One region of the Mesorhizobium sp. NZP2077 genome, then DNA from elsewhere that is predicted to be linked to it. Evidence: riboswitches for the same ligand, from Rfam matches in the RefSeq annotation. Region 1 holds a riboswitch; each other region holds the start of a gene.

Region 1 (5,123 bases):
GGTTGGTGTTGACGGTCCAGTCGAGCGCGACGGTGACTTTTTGCGTTGCCGCGAAGGAGCGGCTCGATCCGGCGATCAGCGGAAGACCGCTGGCAAGGGTAAGCAGCAGGGCCTGTCGGCGCGTCAAGTCAGTCATGGTCATGTCCTTTGGAGGGTTGCGGGTCGAGCAAAATGTCGAGGATCTCGGCCTCGAGTGCGCTGGCCTGGCGCGCGGCGGCGCCGGTCGGATCGCGCGGGCGCGGCAACGGCACCCTGATTTCACGCAACACACGCGCTGGGCGCGCCGACAGCACATAGATGCGGTCGGACAGGAACACGGCCTCGTGCACATCATGCGTGATCAGCAGCGCCGTCCAGCGATGATACCGCCACATCTGCTCGAGCCAGCGCTGCATGGCCGCGCGGGTCAGTGCGTCGAGCGCGCCGAACGGCTCGTCGAGCAAAAGCATGTCGCGCTCCTGCACCACCGTGCGCAGCAACGCCGCGCGCTGGCGCATGCCGCCCGAAAGCTGTGCCGGAAAATGCCGCTCGAAGCCGGCAAGCCCGAACTCGGCAAACAGCGGCGCGACGCGCGCCCGTGCCGCCTTGCGCCTGACGCCTTGCACTTCGAGCCCGAGCGTCGCGTTGTCGAGGATACGCCGCCACGGCATCAGGGCGTCGCGCTGCGGCATGAAGGCAAAATGCCTGCCATGGTCGTGGAGTGGCGCGCCGTCGAAAAACATCTCGCCCTCGCCATGCTCCGCACCCGTCAGAAGCTGGAACAGCGTCGACTTGCCGGCGCCCGAAGGCCCTAGGATCGAGACGAATTCGCCGGCACCGACGTTGAGCGAAATATCGGCGAGCACGTCGAGCACGCCAAACGCCTTGCGCACATGCCGCAATTCGAGCCGGCTCATCGCCCCGGCCCATTTTCTGCCGGCTGCCGGCCGACCCGCTCCCAAGGCATGGCGAGGCGCTGCAAAAGCACTGTCAGCCCAAACAGGATGAGCGTCAGCGCGGCGCTGACGCCGACCGCGGCCAGCACCAGATCGGGGCGGAAATTGTTCTTGGCGTTGAGCATGTAGATGCCCAGCCCTTTGGCCGCGCCGGCATATTCGGCGAAGATGGCGCCGACCACGGCATAGGTGATGGAGATCCTCAAGCCCGCGAAGAAATAGGGCAGCGCCGAAGGCAGCCGTGCCAGCACGAAGACGCGCCACCGCCCTGCCCCCATGGCGCGCAGCATTTGGCCGATCTCGACCTCGGTCGCCTCATACCCCTCGACCAGAGCCACCAGCATCGGAAAGAAGGTGACCAGCGCCACCAGCATGATCTTGGGGGTCAGCCCGAAGCCGAACCACAACACAACCAGCGGCGCGATCGCCACCAGCGGCAAGGTCTGGCTGACAATGAAGACTGGAAACAAAGCGCGCCGCAACGGCCGGAAAAAATCGACCAGCATCGACAGAACGAAGGCGGCGCTCAGCGAACAAGCAAAGCCGACCAGCGTGGCGCGGATGGTGGGAATGGCGTTGTAGATGAGCGCCTCATGATTGAGCATCGCCTGTTCGAAGACGCGTGACGGCGCCGGCAGGATCGTTGGTTTGATGCCGGAATAGGTGGCGTAGAGTTCCCACGCCACAAGGAGCAACCCGACCGAGATGACGGCGGGCACTGCCTTGGCAAGAGAACCCGCGAGCTGGCGCGGGCAGCTGGTTGACGATGAGACCACGAGAAGACAACCTTGACGGCGGCGTGTAGGAAACGCGTTCTGTTCAGACAGCAGACGGGCTGTTGGCCGAAATCGTGACATCAAGGGTTACGTGGCCGGCACCCGGCCCGAAGCGGCAGAAGGCCTCATTCAGCGCCGAAAAGATCGCGCCCGTATCGCCGCGCAGTTTGGTGCAGAAGTTCTTGGAGCGATCGTAGACGCCTGACTGTTTCAGGAAATCGATGCAGCCGTAGATCTCGTCCATGTGGTCGCCGGTGCCCATCACGTAGAGCGAGAACTGCGCCGCCGCCGGCTGGCCGGTGGCAGGGGCGTTGCGCACGGCGCTGATGGCGGCTTCCTTGCGTGGGCCGAGGGGCCCGGCAGGCCCGCCAAACGCGTCGGAGCGGCAGATCGGATCGTCCGGCTCGCCCGGGCAGCCGCGCGAAATGGCCGCCGACAGCACGCTATGCTTGCCGCTCAGCGCCGCCGCGACGAACAGGTCGCGCAAAGCCGGGAACAGCACCTCCGGCGGCCCGACCAGCAAGGTCGAGATGTCGTCGGTCTCGATCCTGAGCCTGTCCCGGTAGGGATCGAGCGCGCCGAGCGCGCCAAGGATGACGCCGACGAAATCGTCGGTCATGGGGTATAGGGAAATCTGTGCGCCTGAAAACATCGCCCGCCTCGCTCCGCTGGTATTACCCAGATCAGCTTCTAGGGTCTGTGGGCTTGCCGCCCCCGTCTCAGCCCCGACCGTACGGAGCACCCCTGTGGATGGGCGCGTTAAAGCACCATTCGAACGGTAGGGGAAGCCGTTTCTTCAGCGCACTGCGCCAGATGTTACGTCTGCCCATCTTCCGCCTTGCCGAAAACCCGGATTTCAGGGGACGGCTTTCTGACTCGAGGGCGCGCGAAGGTAGCATGCAATTTTACGAGCCGTTTGAGCAGGCGGCCATAGGTGAAGTACCGGACCCTGCCATCGGCAAGATCGAACTCCACGATCCCCCACCGCCGGACTGGCGCCTTGCCCGTCGGCGGGCCTAGCCGTCTGACCTGGAACGCCAGCCTGATCTTGTGCCCGGCGACATCGAGATAGATGCCAGGAACAGTGCCCAGCACATGCCACATCAGGGCAACATGCTCGACCGACATGTCAGGCGAAATCATTGTGTGGGCCGCCTCAAGCCGCGCCCAGACAAAATCGCCGGCCGGCTGCCGCATCCCCTTCAGGCTGCCTTTGCAATAGGCGGGCGCTACCTCGCTCACCAGCGCGCACATCGCGGTCGCCATGCTGTCGGTCAGGGCTTGCAGCGACACCCAGTCTGCTTCGGAAAACGGCACTTGCCCGAGAATGTCGCCATCATCGAAACCGGCAGACATCTTGTGCAGCGTCACACCACCATGAACGGCGTGCTGGCCGTCGACGGCCAGGCGATGGATAGGGTGCGGACCCCGATAATTGGGCAGCAACGCTGGATGAAGATTGAGCCCGCCCTTCGGGAAAGCACCAAGCAACTCCGCTGGAATGAGGGCCGCAAACGCAAAGCAGATCAACACATCGGCATTGACCTCCGACAATTGGCTGCCGAGTGTGCCCCAATCATAGGGCCGGCCAAATTCGATCACCCTTGCCGGCGTGTTGCCGATATAGCGTTTGAGCAGCAGTTTGCGCCTCAGCCTTCGGCGAAACTTGCTGGTGCTGAAATGTTTCTGGCGTTGCCGGGATCCCGGGACGACAATCGCACGGATGTGATGACCTGCTTCAAGCCATCCTGCCAGTAGCGGCCCGGTGTAAGGGGTTATGTCGAGTACGAATACGGCCGAAACCCGGCTAGAGCCGGTCTGCGGGCTCAACAGCGCCAGCCGTTCAAGGCGCACATCAAGCCGATCCCCATCGGCGGGCATTCAGACGGCAAGCCAGCCTCATCGGTTGGCCTGACCGGTTTGCAAAGTAAGTCCGTCGGTCAGGGAGCCTTGACAATTGAAGACGGCACCGTGGCGGTAACATCGGAAAGGCGGCCGCCTTTCACGAGAACTGGCTTCTCATAGACTTTCTTCATGCGTATCTCCTGAAGCAAATCAGCCTGCACAGTTGGCCAGCAACGCCGCCAACTGTCAATCACCAGGCGGCGGCTGACAGTTGGCATTCACGCGGTCACGGGAATTACGCCGCCCTGCTCCTCGAAAACGACCCCTAAACCTTATGACACGGCCTTTTCTCGAACCGGCAGCTTCCAGCCTGGCCTGACGAAATGGCAGGTGTAGCCGTTGGGATATTTCTCCAGATAGTCCTGGTGTTCGGGCTCGGCCTCCCAGAAGGCACCAACTGGCGCGACTTCGGTGACGACCTTGCCGGGCCACAGGCCGGAGGCATCGACGTCGGCGATGGTGTCTTCGGCGACGCGCTTCTGCTCGTCACTGGTATAGTAGATCGCCGAACGGTAGCTCATCCCGACATCGTTGCCCTGGCGGTTGCGCGTCGTCGGATCGTGGATCTGGAAAAAGCGCTCCAGCAACATCCGATAGCTGATCACCGCCGGATCGAAATTGATCTCGATGGCTTCGGCATGGGTGCCGTGGTTGCGGTAGGTGGCGTTGGGCACATCTCCACCGCTATAGCCGACACGGGTGGAGATGACGCCGTGATAACGCCGTATCAGATCCTGCATGCCCCAGAAACAGCCACCGGCCAGCACTGCGCGTTCGATCGAAGTCGCCATGTCACGTCTCCTCAAAAGGCAATCCCAGCAGTGTAGCGGTTTCCCGTGCGGAATTGCGCAGACAAAATTGGATTTCCCAATAGATGGGCATTCTCGTCTGCTTCGTCCAGTCGCATGGAACGAACGCGGCCATGCGCGAACGATATCACGACCCGGTCAGGGATAGAACCGCTTCAGCTGCGCGGATGCCGGGTCCGGCTGTCGGCGTCGATCGGCAGATACCGTGTGCCGGGCGGAATGGCGGCAAAACTGATTGGCACGGGCGGCGCCTTGCGCGACCAGTTGAAAAGAACGGTCTTGACCGGGAGGTTGCCCAGCCATGCCTGCAGTTGCGGCGGTACGCCATTCCCAGGCCAAACCATCAGCATGCCGTGCTCGCGCAACCGCTGCCTGGTGATCCAGGGCGCGAGCCGCATATCGAGTTCGGTGAAGATCGACGGCTTGTCATAAGCATTGAGGCCCGCCAGCATGGCCAGATCTGCATCACCACCGACGATGTCGAGCCGACCGGGTGCCGCCGCGTGCCAGACCGCCTCGGCCTCGTCCGAGATCGGCTGCGCCGGCCAGCAGACCGGTTCCATGTGCCCCCACACATTACAGGTCGTCCAACGCATGGCCGCGTAGGCGCCGGACATGCTGACGATGCAGATCAGCGCGCAGATCGCCAGCCTTCGCATCTCGATGGCGCCAAGCCGATGACCCACAAGGGCGAGCAC
Region 2 (5,123 bases), on a different replicon from region 1:
TGGTGACGGTTTCGATCCCGCGGTTGCCATCGGGCCACTGATTGATCAGCATGCTCTGGCCAAGATCGAATCCCATATCGCCGACGCCGTCGAAAAAGGCGGTATTGTTCGATGCGGCGGCAATCGTATCGGCACGAGGGGCACGTTTTTTCAACCAACGGTCCTCACCGGTATTTCCAGCGAGATGACAGTCGCGCAAGAAGAAACATTCGGACCGTTGGCTGCAATCATCAACTTCGACGACGCCGAACAGGTCGTTCACGAGGCCAATGACACGATCTACGGCCTCGCCGCCTACTTTTATGCCTCCAACCTGAAGCGTGTCTGGCGCGTGGCCGAGGCCCTGGAATATGGGATGGTGGGTATCAACACCGGGCGCATGTCCTCCGAAGCCGCGCCCTTTGGCGGCGTGAAGCAGTCAGGCATAGGGCGCGAGGGTTCCCGCCATGGGCTCGAGGACTATCTTGAGATGAAGTACCTCTGCATGGGCGGCATCTGAAGCAATTGACTCAGGCCACGATTTTGTTCGCGCTTTCCTCGCTCAAGTTGTGACGAGAGTGCAAACATCAACGCTGGCGGTATGAGGATTGAGGCTCGGATGGCGGTCGGGCATCAGCCCCCCACTTGCCCGTGTGTGTCGCCACTGACGCCATCTGCCTGCGAGCTCACTGCGCTTTCGCGTGTAGCTCTCGACATAGCCAGCCGTCCAAGGGAAACGACGGACACTTCGCTTCAATCTTGCCAGCCGTCCCTCAAGGCCACTGTTCCGACGGGGGAACAAGCCGGCCCGCCGGGCAGATAAACGGAACCCCGCGTCCGGCGGTTTGAACAGTGTGCCGCCCACTGGATCCGCTCGTTGACGCGCCGCCGAGCAGGTGATCGGCGGCGTATATGCGGTGGCAAACAGCATGGTCCGCGATGGCGGTCCGCTTTTCAATTTCGCTTTCGCCCGATCTCCCCGTCCGCGCCTCAGGGAATGGGTGGATAGCGCTGACGACACGCCGGCACGTCTGGCGTTTTACGCCGGTCCTGTTTCGATGCTCTGGCAGATCATCGGACCGAGCGCCTCAGCTATTCGTTGATCTCGACGCACAGGGCCAATACACCTTTCTCGTTTCTTGCGGGTCCGCAGAAGGCTTTGGCCATTCCTGCCCTGGTCTCCCGCGCGTGGGCCCCGATCCACGAGGTTTCCATCCGCGTTTGATCAACCCGCCGACTCCAGCGTGTCCGAAGGCGCTTGACAAAGCGGCGCCGGCCCGTTCAACTTGATGCATTCACCAGGGGGGTCCCGACAAGGGGCTGAGATACTGCTGGCTTTCGCGGCGCAGTGACCCGTTGAACCTGATCCAGTTCATACTGGCGTAGGGACGGTGCAAGCGCTTTGCGGGAGTCTATGCCCGAAGACCTGTCTCGAGCAGGTCGGCCGAAGCGTCTTTTCATCCTTCCGGCACAGAACTGGGTCTCCAATGCAATGAGCAAAGGAGCCTCAAATGAATGCCTTGACCCCAGCGGTTTCAACGGGACCGCTGCCTGCCTCACGAAAAATCCACAAATCCGGCGTCCTCCATCCACAGATCAGGGTGCCGATGCGCGAAATCTCCGTCCATCCGACGGCGGGCGAACCACCCGTGACGGTCTACGATCCATCTGGCCCATACACCGATCAGACGGTCGAAACGAGCATCGACAAAGGCCTGGCGCGGCTTCGGCACGAATGGATTGCAGCGCGAGGCGATGTCGAAGCTTATGACGGCCGCCATGTCAGGCCGGAAGACAACGGCTTCGCCGTGGGCGAGCGTCTGACGCCGGAATTCCCCGTTCGCAACCGCCCGTTCAAGGGCAAGGCCGGCAAGGCGGTGACCCAGCTTGCCTATGCCCGCGCCGGCATCATCACGCCCGAAATGGAGTTCGTCGCCATCCGCGAGAACCTCGGCCGCGAGATCCTGCACGGCAAGCTGCACCGCGACGGCGAAGCCTTCGGCGCGGAGCTTCCGGATTTCGTCACGCCGGAATTCGTGCGCGACGAGGTGGCGCGCGGGCGCGCGATCATCCCCGCCAACATCAATCATCCCGAGAGCGAGCCGATGATCATCGGCCGCAATTTCCTGGTGAAGATCAATGCCAATATCGGCAATTCCGCCGTCACCTCCTCGATGGCCGAGGAAGTCGAAAAGATGGTGTGGGCGATCCGCTGGGGCGCCGACACGGTGATGGACCTGTCGACCGGTCGCAACATCCACAACATCAGGGAATGGATCGTGCGCAATTCACCGGTGCCGATCGGCACCGTGCCGCTCTATCAGGCGCTCGAAAAGGTCGGAGGCATCGCCGAGGATCTGACTTGGGAAGTCTATCGCGACACGCTGATCGAGCAGGCCGAACAGGGTGTCGACTATTTCACCATCCATGCCGGCGTCAGGCTGCATTACATCCCGCTCACGGTGGAGCGGGTTACCGGCATCGTCAGCCGAGGCGGCTCGATCATGGCGAAGTGGTGCCTGCATCATCACAGGGAGAGCTTCCTCTACGAGCATTTCGAGGAGATCTGCGACATCTGCCGCGCCTATGACGTCTCGTTCTCGCTCGGCGACGGCCTTCGCCCCGGCTCGATCGCCGATGCCAACGACGCCGCGCAATTCGCCGAACTGGAAACGCTTGGCGAACTGACGAAGATCGCCTGGGCCAAGGACTGCCAGGTGATGATCGAAGGGCCTGGCCACGTCCCCATGCACAAGATCAAGCAGAACATGGACAAGCAGCTCGCTGTCTGTGGCGAGGCGCCGTTCTATACGCTGGGGCCGCTGACGACGGACATAGCGCCGGGCTACGACCATATCACATCAGGCATCGGCGCCGCCATGATCGGCTGGTTCGGCACCGCCATGCTTTGCTATGTGACGCCGAAGGAACATCTCGGCCTGCCGGACCGCAACGACGTCAAGATTGGCGTGATCACCTACAAGATAGCCGCGCATGCAGCGGATCTTGCCAAGGGCCATCCGGCGGCGAAAGTCAGGGATGATGCCCTTTCCCGCGCGCGCTTCGAGTTCCGTTGGGAAGATCAGTTCAACCTGTCGCTCGACCCCGAAACGGCGCGCTCGTTCCATGACGAGACCTTGCCGAAGGAGGCGCACAAACTGGCGCATTTCTGCTCCATGTGCGGGCCGAAATTCTGCTCGATGCGCATCTCCCACGACATCCGTGCCGAAGCGCAGAAGGAAGGGATGGCGGCAATGGCGGAAAAATATCGCGATGGCGGCAATCTCTACATGCCGGTGAGCGACACTGCGCCCAAAGGACCAGGGCCGTCATGAGGGTGCTGGTCAAAGGGGCCGGCGTCGCCGGCCTCACGGCGGCCTTCGAGTTGGCCAGACACGGCGCGGCGGTCACTGTCGCCGAAATCGGGACTGGTCTCGGCAGCAACGCATCGTGGTTTGCCGGCGGCATGCTGGCGCCATGGTGCGAGCGCGAGAGCGCCGAGCAGCCGGTGCTCGACCTCGGACGCGGCGCCGCCGACTGGTGGGAGACAGTGCTGCCCGGTCAGGTAACGCGGGCCGGAACGCTGGTTGTGGCGGCACCGCGTGACGCCGGCGAACTGGACCGCTTCGCCGGCCGCACCTCGGGCCATCGCTGGGTCGATGAGGCGGAAATCGCGCGGCTCGAACCTGACCTCGCCGGGCGTTTCCGGCGCGGGCTGTTCTTCCCCGGCGAGGCGCATCTCGACCCGCGCCGGGCGATGGCGGCACTTCACGGCAAGCTTGTCGCGATGGGTGTCGATTTCAGCTTCGCCACGGACGCGCGGCAGCTCCCCGGATTCGATCAAGAGATCGACTGCACCGGAATTGCAGCGGACGATGAAAGGTTGCGCGGCGTGCGCGGCGAGATGATGATCCTGCACACGCCTGATATCGCGCTGTCGCGCCCCGTGCGGCTCCTTCATCCGCGCTTTCCGCTCTACGCGGTGCCACGTGCCGATCACCGTTTCATGATTGGCGCGACGACGATCGAGAGCGACAGCGCTGGACCGGTCACGGTCCGTTCGATGATGGAGCTTCTGGGCGCGGCCTGCGCGCTCCATCCGGCCTTCGGCGAGGCCGGCATCGTCGAGACCGGCGTTGGTGTTCGCCCGGCCTTTTCAGACAACCTGCCGCGTGTCGAAGCGCGCGGAAATAGCGTCGCGATCAACGGGCTTTATCGCCATGGCTTTCTTCTCGCGCCCGCCATGGCGTGCCTTGCAGCCGAGCTGGTCTTCAAACACGACAAACCAAGGGAGCTTGGTCATGAAACTGACCGTCAACGGCGAAGCGCTTGAGAGCGCCGCCACCACGCTTGCGACGCTGCTTGCCACGCTCGACTATGAGGGCGACTGGCTCGCAACTGCCGTCAACAGCGACCTCGTGCACAAAGCCAGGCGGGTGGAGTTTCAGTTGAGCGACGGCGACCGGATCGAAATCCTCTCGCCGATGCAAGGAGGCTAGCCATGTTCGAGCTTCTCGGAACGACGCTTCCCTCCCGCCTGCTTCTCGGCACGGCTCAATATCCTTCGCCGTCCGTCCTTTCAAACGCGGTCAAGGCGTCGGGCACCTCGGTGGTGACCGTCTCGTTGCGCCGCGAGATGGCGGGCGGCAGGGCCGGCGAAAAATTCTGGTCGCTGATCCGCTCGCTCGGCACGAGCATCCTGCCCAACACTGCCGGCTGCCACTCCGTCAAGGAAGCGGTCACCACCGCAAAGATGGCGCGCGAAGTCTTCGGTACGAGCTGGATCAAGCTCGAAGTGATCGGCAACCACGACACGCTGCAGCCGGATGTGTTCGGCCTGGTCGAAGCCGCCCGCATTCTGTGCGACGACGGTTTTGCGGTATTCCCCTACACCACCGACGATCTTGTTGTGGCCGAGCGGCTGCTGGAAGCGGGCTGCAAGGTCTTGATGCCCTGGTGCGCGCCGATCGGCTCGGCACTCGGGCCGGTCAACAGTACGGCGTTGCGCTCGATGCGCGGACATTTCCCGGATGTTCCATTGATCGTGGATGCGGGGCTCGGACGGCCGTCGCACGCGGCAACCGTCATGGAACTCGGCTTTGACGCCGTGCTCCTGAACACTGCGGTTGCCAAGGCGGCCGATC
Region 3 (5,123 bases), 1.9 Mb from region 1:
GGTGCGCGCAAGCGCCTCGGCGATGGCGCTTCGATCGGCTTCGGTCAGCCGGAGCGATGGCGAGCGGCCGAGGCCGACATTCTCCTCGACGGAAAGATGGGCGAAAAGGTTGTTCTCCTGGAAAACCATCGACACTGGCCGCGCGGCCGGCGGCGAGGCGCCGACATCGACCCCGCCGATCAGTACGCGGCCGGATTGTGGTGTCTCGAAGCCGGCGACCAGGTTGAGCAGCGTCGACTTGCCCGAACCGCTCGGCCCCATGATGGCGGTGACTTCCGCTGCGGCGAAGTCGACATCGAAAGCGAACGATGCCTCGCCATAGCTGAACGAGACCTTGTCCAGCCGCACCGGAGCACCCTTCCCGCCCATCGCCCCGTCAGACATTGCGGACCTTTTCCCTTCCCAGCCAGTCCGCTGCCAGCACCAAGGCGAGGCAGACCAGGCCAAGCAACAGCGCCAGGCCGGCGGCGTCCTCGGTGCGGTAGCTGCCCATGCGCGAAAGCAGAAGGTAGGGCAAGGTCTGCACGGAATCACTGCCGAACAACGCGATGACGCCGAGATCGCCGAGCGACAGCGCCATGGCGAAGGCGAAGGCGGTGGCGAGCGGACGCCGCGATGATGGCCAGTCGACCAGCCGCAGCCTGGCCCAACCGGAGATACCCAGCTGCGCGCATAGCCGTTCATGACGCTCGCTCGCCGCGTCATAGGCGGGGCGGACGGCGCGCAGCGCGAACGGCATCGCCATGACGGCATTGACGGTGACGACCATGACCGGGGCGACGGCGAAGACGTCGCCGCCATGGCGCAGCAACAGGAACCAGCCGGCGCCGATGACGATCGGTGGCACGACCAGGACAAAGCCGGCGCCGGTATCGGTGACATGCTCAAGCAGTGTCTTTGGGCCGGTGCCGCGGCCCAGCGCCAGCGCCCGGCGGGCCATGGTCAGGGCCAGCGACAGCATCACCGAAAGCAGCGCCGACAGGAAGGCGAGCACGACGCTGGTCAGCGTCGCCTGCCGCACGGTCGCTTCGCCGGCGAGCCGGCCGAGATCGGCACCCAATCCGGCGATCACCGTGGCTGCCATCGGTCCGACAACGAACAGCAACGCCAGCACGATGAGCCCGGCGTTCAGCGACGCTTCGGTCCCGTTGACGGAGAGATAGCGGCGCGGCGCCACTGGCAGGTTGCTGTCGCCAACGACATTGGCGCCAAGCCGCGTCAGCGCCAGCACCACCAGCAAGGTCAAGGCGATCTGCAGCAATGTCAGCGTCACCGCACGCGCGGGATCGAAGTCGAATCGAAGCGCCTGATAGATGCCGACCTCCAGCGTCGTCGCGGCCGGTCCGCCGCCGAGTGTCAGCACGATGGTGAAGGAGGTGATGCAGAGCATGAAGACCAGCCCGGCGATCCCGGGCAGAGCGGCGCGCAGCATCGGCCATTCGATCAGCCGGAACGCCGCTCGCGCCCCCATGCCGAGCTGGCTCGCCAGCCGCCATTGGTCCGCGGGAATTGTCTGCAGCGCCTCGAGGAACAGCCGGACGCTGAGCGGCAGGTTGAAGAAGACGTGGGCGACCAGAATGCCGGACAGGCCGTAAATGCCTGGCCACCCCGGGCCGCCAACGGCGCTGAACAAGCCGGCAAAATAGCCGGCGCGGCCATAAAGTGCCAGGATGCCAAGCGCCGCGACGATCGCCGGCAGCGCCAGCGGCACGGCGAAGAGCTGCAGGATGAAGGCGCGGCCAAAGAAGCGCGGATGCCGCGACAGAGCACGCGCAACGAATAGTGCCGGGCCGACCGAAAGCAGCGTCGAAATGATCGCTTGCCAGAGCGTGAAGCGCACGACGCGCAGGAGATAGGGATCGAAGGCTGCCCAGGCGCCCGAAAGGTCGTGGGCGCCTTCGACAAGCAGCCCGGCAAACGCGCCGCCGATCAACAGGGTGATCGCGGCAAGCGCCACGATGCCGGCGCCGACACGAGGATCCGTGGGATGTGCCGGCGCCATCGCGTTGCCTACTTGCTCATCACCGCCAGCCATTCATCCACCCAGGCCTTGCGGTTGGCGGCAACCTCCTCGGGGCTGAACAGCAGCGTCTTGGTCGGCTTGACCAGCTTGTCGAAGGCCGGGTTGAGCGGCTTGTCGGTCTTGCCTGCCGGGAACATCCAGTTGGTCTCCGGGATGGCGTCCTGGAATTTCGGCCCGGTCATGAAGGCCATGAACTTTTCCGCCAGCGGGTTCTTCGCGCCGGTCGTGGTGATGCCGGCGACCTCGATCTGCAGATATTCGCCTTCTTCAAAGGAAGCCGCCTGGTAGCGCTCGGTGTTCTCGGCGACCATGTGATAGGCTGGCGAGGTCGTGTAGGACAGCACCATCGGCGCCTCGCCCTTGGTGAACAGGCCGTAGGCCTCGCTCCAGCCCGGCGTCACGGTCAGCACTTTTGTCTTCAGATTGGCCCAGGCTTCCGGCGCCTTGTCGCCATAGACCGACTTGATCCACAAGAGCAAGCCGAGGCCGGGTGTCGAGGTGCGCGGATCCTGGATGACGATCTTGTCGTCGGCACTGCCTTCGACCAGATCCTTAAGGCTCTTGGGCGGCGTCTTCAGCTTCTGCGTGTCATAGACGACAGCGAAATAGCCGTAGTCGAAGGGAACAAAAGTGTCGTCGGTCCAGCCGCCCGGCACGTTGACATCGCTCACCGCGCCATGCGGGGCAAACAGGCCAGAGGCCTTCGCATCGGCAGTAAGATTGGTGTCGAGGCCGAGCACGATATCGGCCTTTGTCGATGCGCCTTCGAGCTTGACGCGGTTGAGCAGCGCCACGCCATCGGCGACCGAGACAAACTCGACGTCGCAGCCGCATTCGGCCTCGAATTCCTTCTTCACCACCGGGCCGGGACCCCAGTCGGCGGTGAAGCTCTCATAAGTGTAGACAGTGAGCTTGTCCTTGGCCAAGGCCGGCCCGGACAGCGCCACGACCATGGCTGAGACAAGAGCGTATAAAAGCGTGCGCATCGGCGCCTCCTTCGTTCGAATTGAAAGGAATTGAGGCGTCGGACTGTCCGAAACGTCTAATCCCTCCGCCGGTACAAACCGGATCAGGTTCAGCGGGTTGGCGAGATTGCCTCTCAGCCGGTCCGCGAAGATCGCAGCCGGCACCCCGTTAGAGCGTTTCGACACATAGGCCCGGCCGAGGAACCGCGCAAGTGGCAGTTTGCCGGCCTTCCGTTTCCGCTGCCGGGCTGGTACAGGCCACCAGATATGAGCACATTCACCATCCTGCTTGGCGGCGATCTCATCCGCACGCCCCGGCTCGACCGCCAGGTCGAAGGCTCGCGCGTCATCGCCGCCGACGCCGGCATCGGCCATGCGCGGCTGCTCGGCCTTGTGCCTGAGCTGTGGGTGGGCGATTTCGATTCCGTGCCGGCCAATCTGCCGGACGATCTCGCCGCGGTGCCCCGCCAGACCTTTCCGGCGGAAAAGGACAAGACCGACGGCGAACTGGCGATCGCTGCAGCCCTCGACCGCGGCGCGACCCGCCTTGTGCTGGCAGGCGCTTTTGGCGGCAAGCGTGCCGACCACGCCTTCCTGCATCTGGCGCTCGCCCTGCGGCTGGCCGAGGCTGGAAGGGACGTGCTGCTGACCAGCGGCGCCCAGGAAGGCGTGCCCTTGCTGTTGGGAAAGGCCGGGTTCGACTATGCCGACGGCACGCTGTTTTCGATCCTCGGTTTTTCCGAGCTTGCCGGCTTGACCGTCTCCGGCGCCAAATGGCCGCTGAGCGAGGTCGAGGTGGCGTTCGGCTCGTCACTGACCATCTCCAACGAGGTCAAGTTCGACAAGACCGGGGGCCGCCTCGAAATCGCGCTCGGCCACGGCCGCGCACTGCTGCTCGCCCATCCCTATCCCTTGCCTGAAAGCTGACATGGCCCCGCCCCTTCTCAATCTCGACGGGATAAAACTGACCTTCGGCGGCACGCCGCTGCTCGATGGCGCAGCCTTGACGGCTTCGGCCGGTGACAAGATCGCGCTGGTCGGCCGCAACGGGTCGGGCAAGTCGACGCTGCTCAAGATCGCCGCCGGCCTGATCGAGCCGCAGGACGGCGAGGTCTTCCGCCAGCCTTCGGCGACCGTCCGCTATCTGCCGCAGATGCCCGACATGGAGGGTTTTGCCACTGTGCGCGCCTATGTCGAGGCAGGGCTGGGACCCGCCGACGATCCCTACCGCGCCAGCTATCTGATGGAGCATCTCGGCCTGTCCGGCGAAGAGCGGCCGGGCGATCTGTCGGGCGGCGAGGCGAGGCGCGCAGCGCTTGCTCGCGTCATGGCGCCGGAGCCGGACATTCTGCTTCTTGATGAGCCGACTAACCACCTCGATCTGTCGGTCATCGAATGGCTGGAAGAGGAACTCGTCCGCACCTCCTCTGCGCTTATCGTCATCTCGCACGACCGCCGCTTTCTCGAGCGCGTGTCGCGCGCCACCGTCTGGCTCGATCGCGGCCAGACCCGCAGGCTGGACAAGGGCTTTGGCCATTTCGAGGAATGGCGCGACCTGGTGCTGGAAGAAGAAGAGCGCGAGCAGCACAAGCTCGGCCGGCAGATCGTGCGCGAGGAGCACTGGTTGCGTTACGGCGTGACCGCGCGACGCAAGCGCAACATGCGCCGACTCGGCGAATTGCAGACCATGCGCAAGAATTTTCGCGGTCATCGCGGCGCCGAAGGCAACGCCACCATGGTGGCGAGCGACGCGGCCGAATCCGGCAAGCTGGTGATCGAAGCGAAAAACATCGAGAAAAGCTTTGGCGATCTCACTGTGGTCAAGGGCTTCTCGACCCGTATCCAGCGCGGCGACCGCGTCGGCCTCGTCGGACCGAACGGCGCCGGCAAGACCACGCTTTTGAAGATGCTGACCGGCGAGTTGGCGCCGGATGCCGGCTCGATCAGGCTCGGCACCAATCTGGAAATCGCCACGCTCGACCAGAAGCGCGAGGCGGTCGACCCGCAGGAAACTCTGGCGCAGTACCTGACCGACGGGCGCGGCGAAAACCTCGTCATCAATGGCGAGCAGCGCCATGTCGTCTCCTACATGAAGGACTTCCTGTTCAAGCCGGAGCAGGCACGCACCCCGGTGC

The links. Region 1 has a riboswitch for thiamine pyrophosphate ahead of HGP13_RS15910 (YkoF family thiamine/hydroxymethylpyrimidine-binding protein). Riboswitches for the same ligand answer to the same signal wherever they lie in the genome.
Region 2: another riboswitch for thiamine pyrophosphate. It lies ahead of thiC (phosphomethylpyrimidine synthase ThiC); the one in region 1 lies ahead of HGP13_RS15910 (YkoF family thiamine/hydroxymethylpyrimidine-binding protein).
Region 3: another riboswitch for thiamine pyrophosphate. It lies ahead of thiB (thiamine ABC transporter substrate binding subunit); the one in region 1 lies ahead of HGP13_RS15910 (YkoF family thiamine/hydroxymethylpyrimidine-binding protein).

The regions. Positions count from the first base shown of each region.
Region 1 covers NZ_CP051293.1:3,199,608-3,204,730, reverse strand. The annotation lists gene HGP13_RS15925 (ABC transporter substrate-binding protein) at 1-136, opposite strand, end outside; gene HGP13_RS15920 (ABC transporter ATP-binding protein) at 129-896, opposite strand; gene HGP13_RS15915 (ABC transporter permease) at 893-1,711, opposite strand; gene HGP13_RS15910 (YkoF family thiamine/hydroxymethylpyrimidine-binding protein) at 1,755-2,363, opposite strand; TPP riboswitch at 2,354-2,467, opposite strand; gene HGP13_RS15905 (formyltransferase family protein) at 2,528-3,565, opposite strand; gene msrA (peptide-methionine (S)-S-oxide reductase MsrA) at 3,889-4,407, opposite strand; gene HGP13_RS15895 (glycosyltransferase family 39 protein) at 4,581-5,123, opposite strand, start outside.
Region 2 covers NZ_CP051294.1:142,090-147,212, forward strand. The annotation lists gene HGP13_RS36550 (NAD-dependent succinate-semialdehyde dehydrogenase) at 1-499, shown strand, start outside; TPP riboswitch at 1,270-1,386, shown strand; gene thiC (phosphomethylpyrimidine synthase ThiC) at 1,491-3,314, shown strand; gene thiO (glycine oxidase ThiO) at 3,311-4,312, shown strand; gene thiS (sulfur carrier protein ThiS) at 4,281-4,478, shown strand; gene HGP13_RS36570 (thiazole synthase) at 4,481-5,123, shown strand, end outside.
Region 3 covers NZ_CP051293.1:1,290,786-1,295,908, reverse strand. The annotation lists gene thiQ (thiamine ABC transporter ATP-binding protein) at 1-384, opposite strand, end outside; gene thiP (thiamine/thiamine pyrophosphate ABC transporter permease) at 377-2,002, opposite strand; gene thiB (thiamine ABC transporter substrate binding subunit) at 2,011-3,009, opposite strand; TPP riboswitch at 3,053-3,167, opposite strand; gene HGP13_RS06305 (thiamine diphosphokinase) at 3,256-3,915, shown strand; gene HGP13_RS06300 (ABC-F family ATP-binding cassette domain-containing protein) at 3,917-5,123, shown strand, end outside.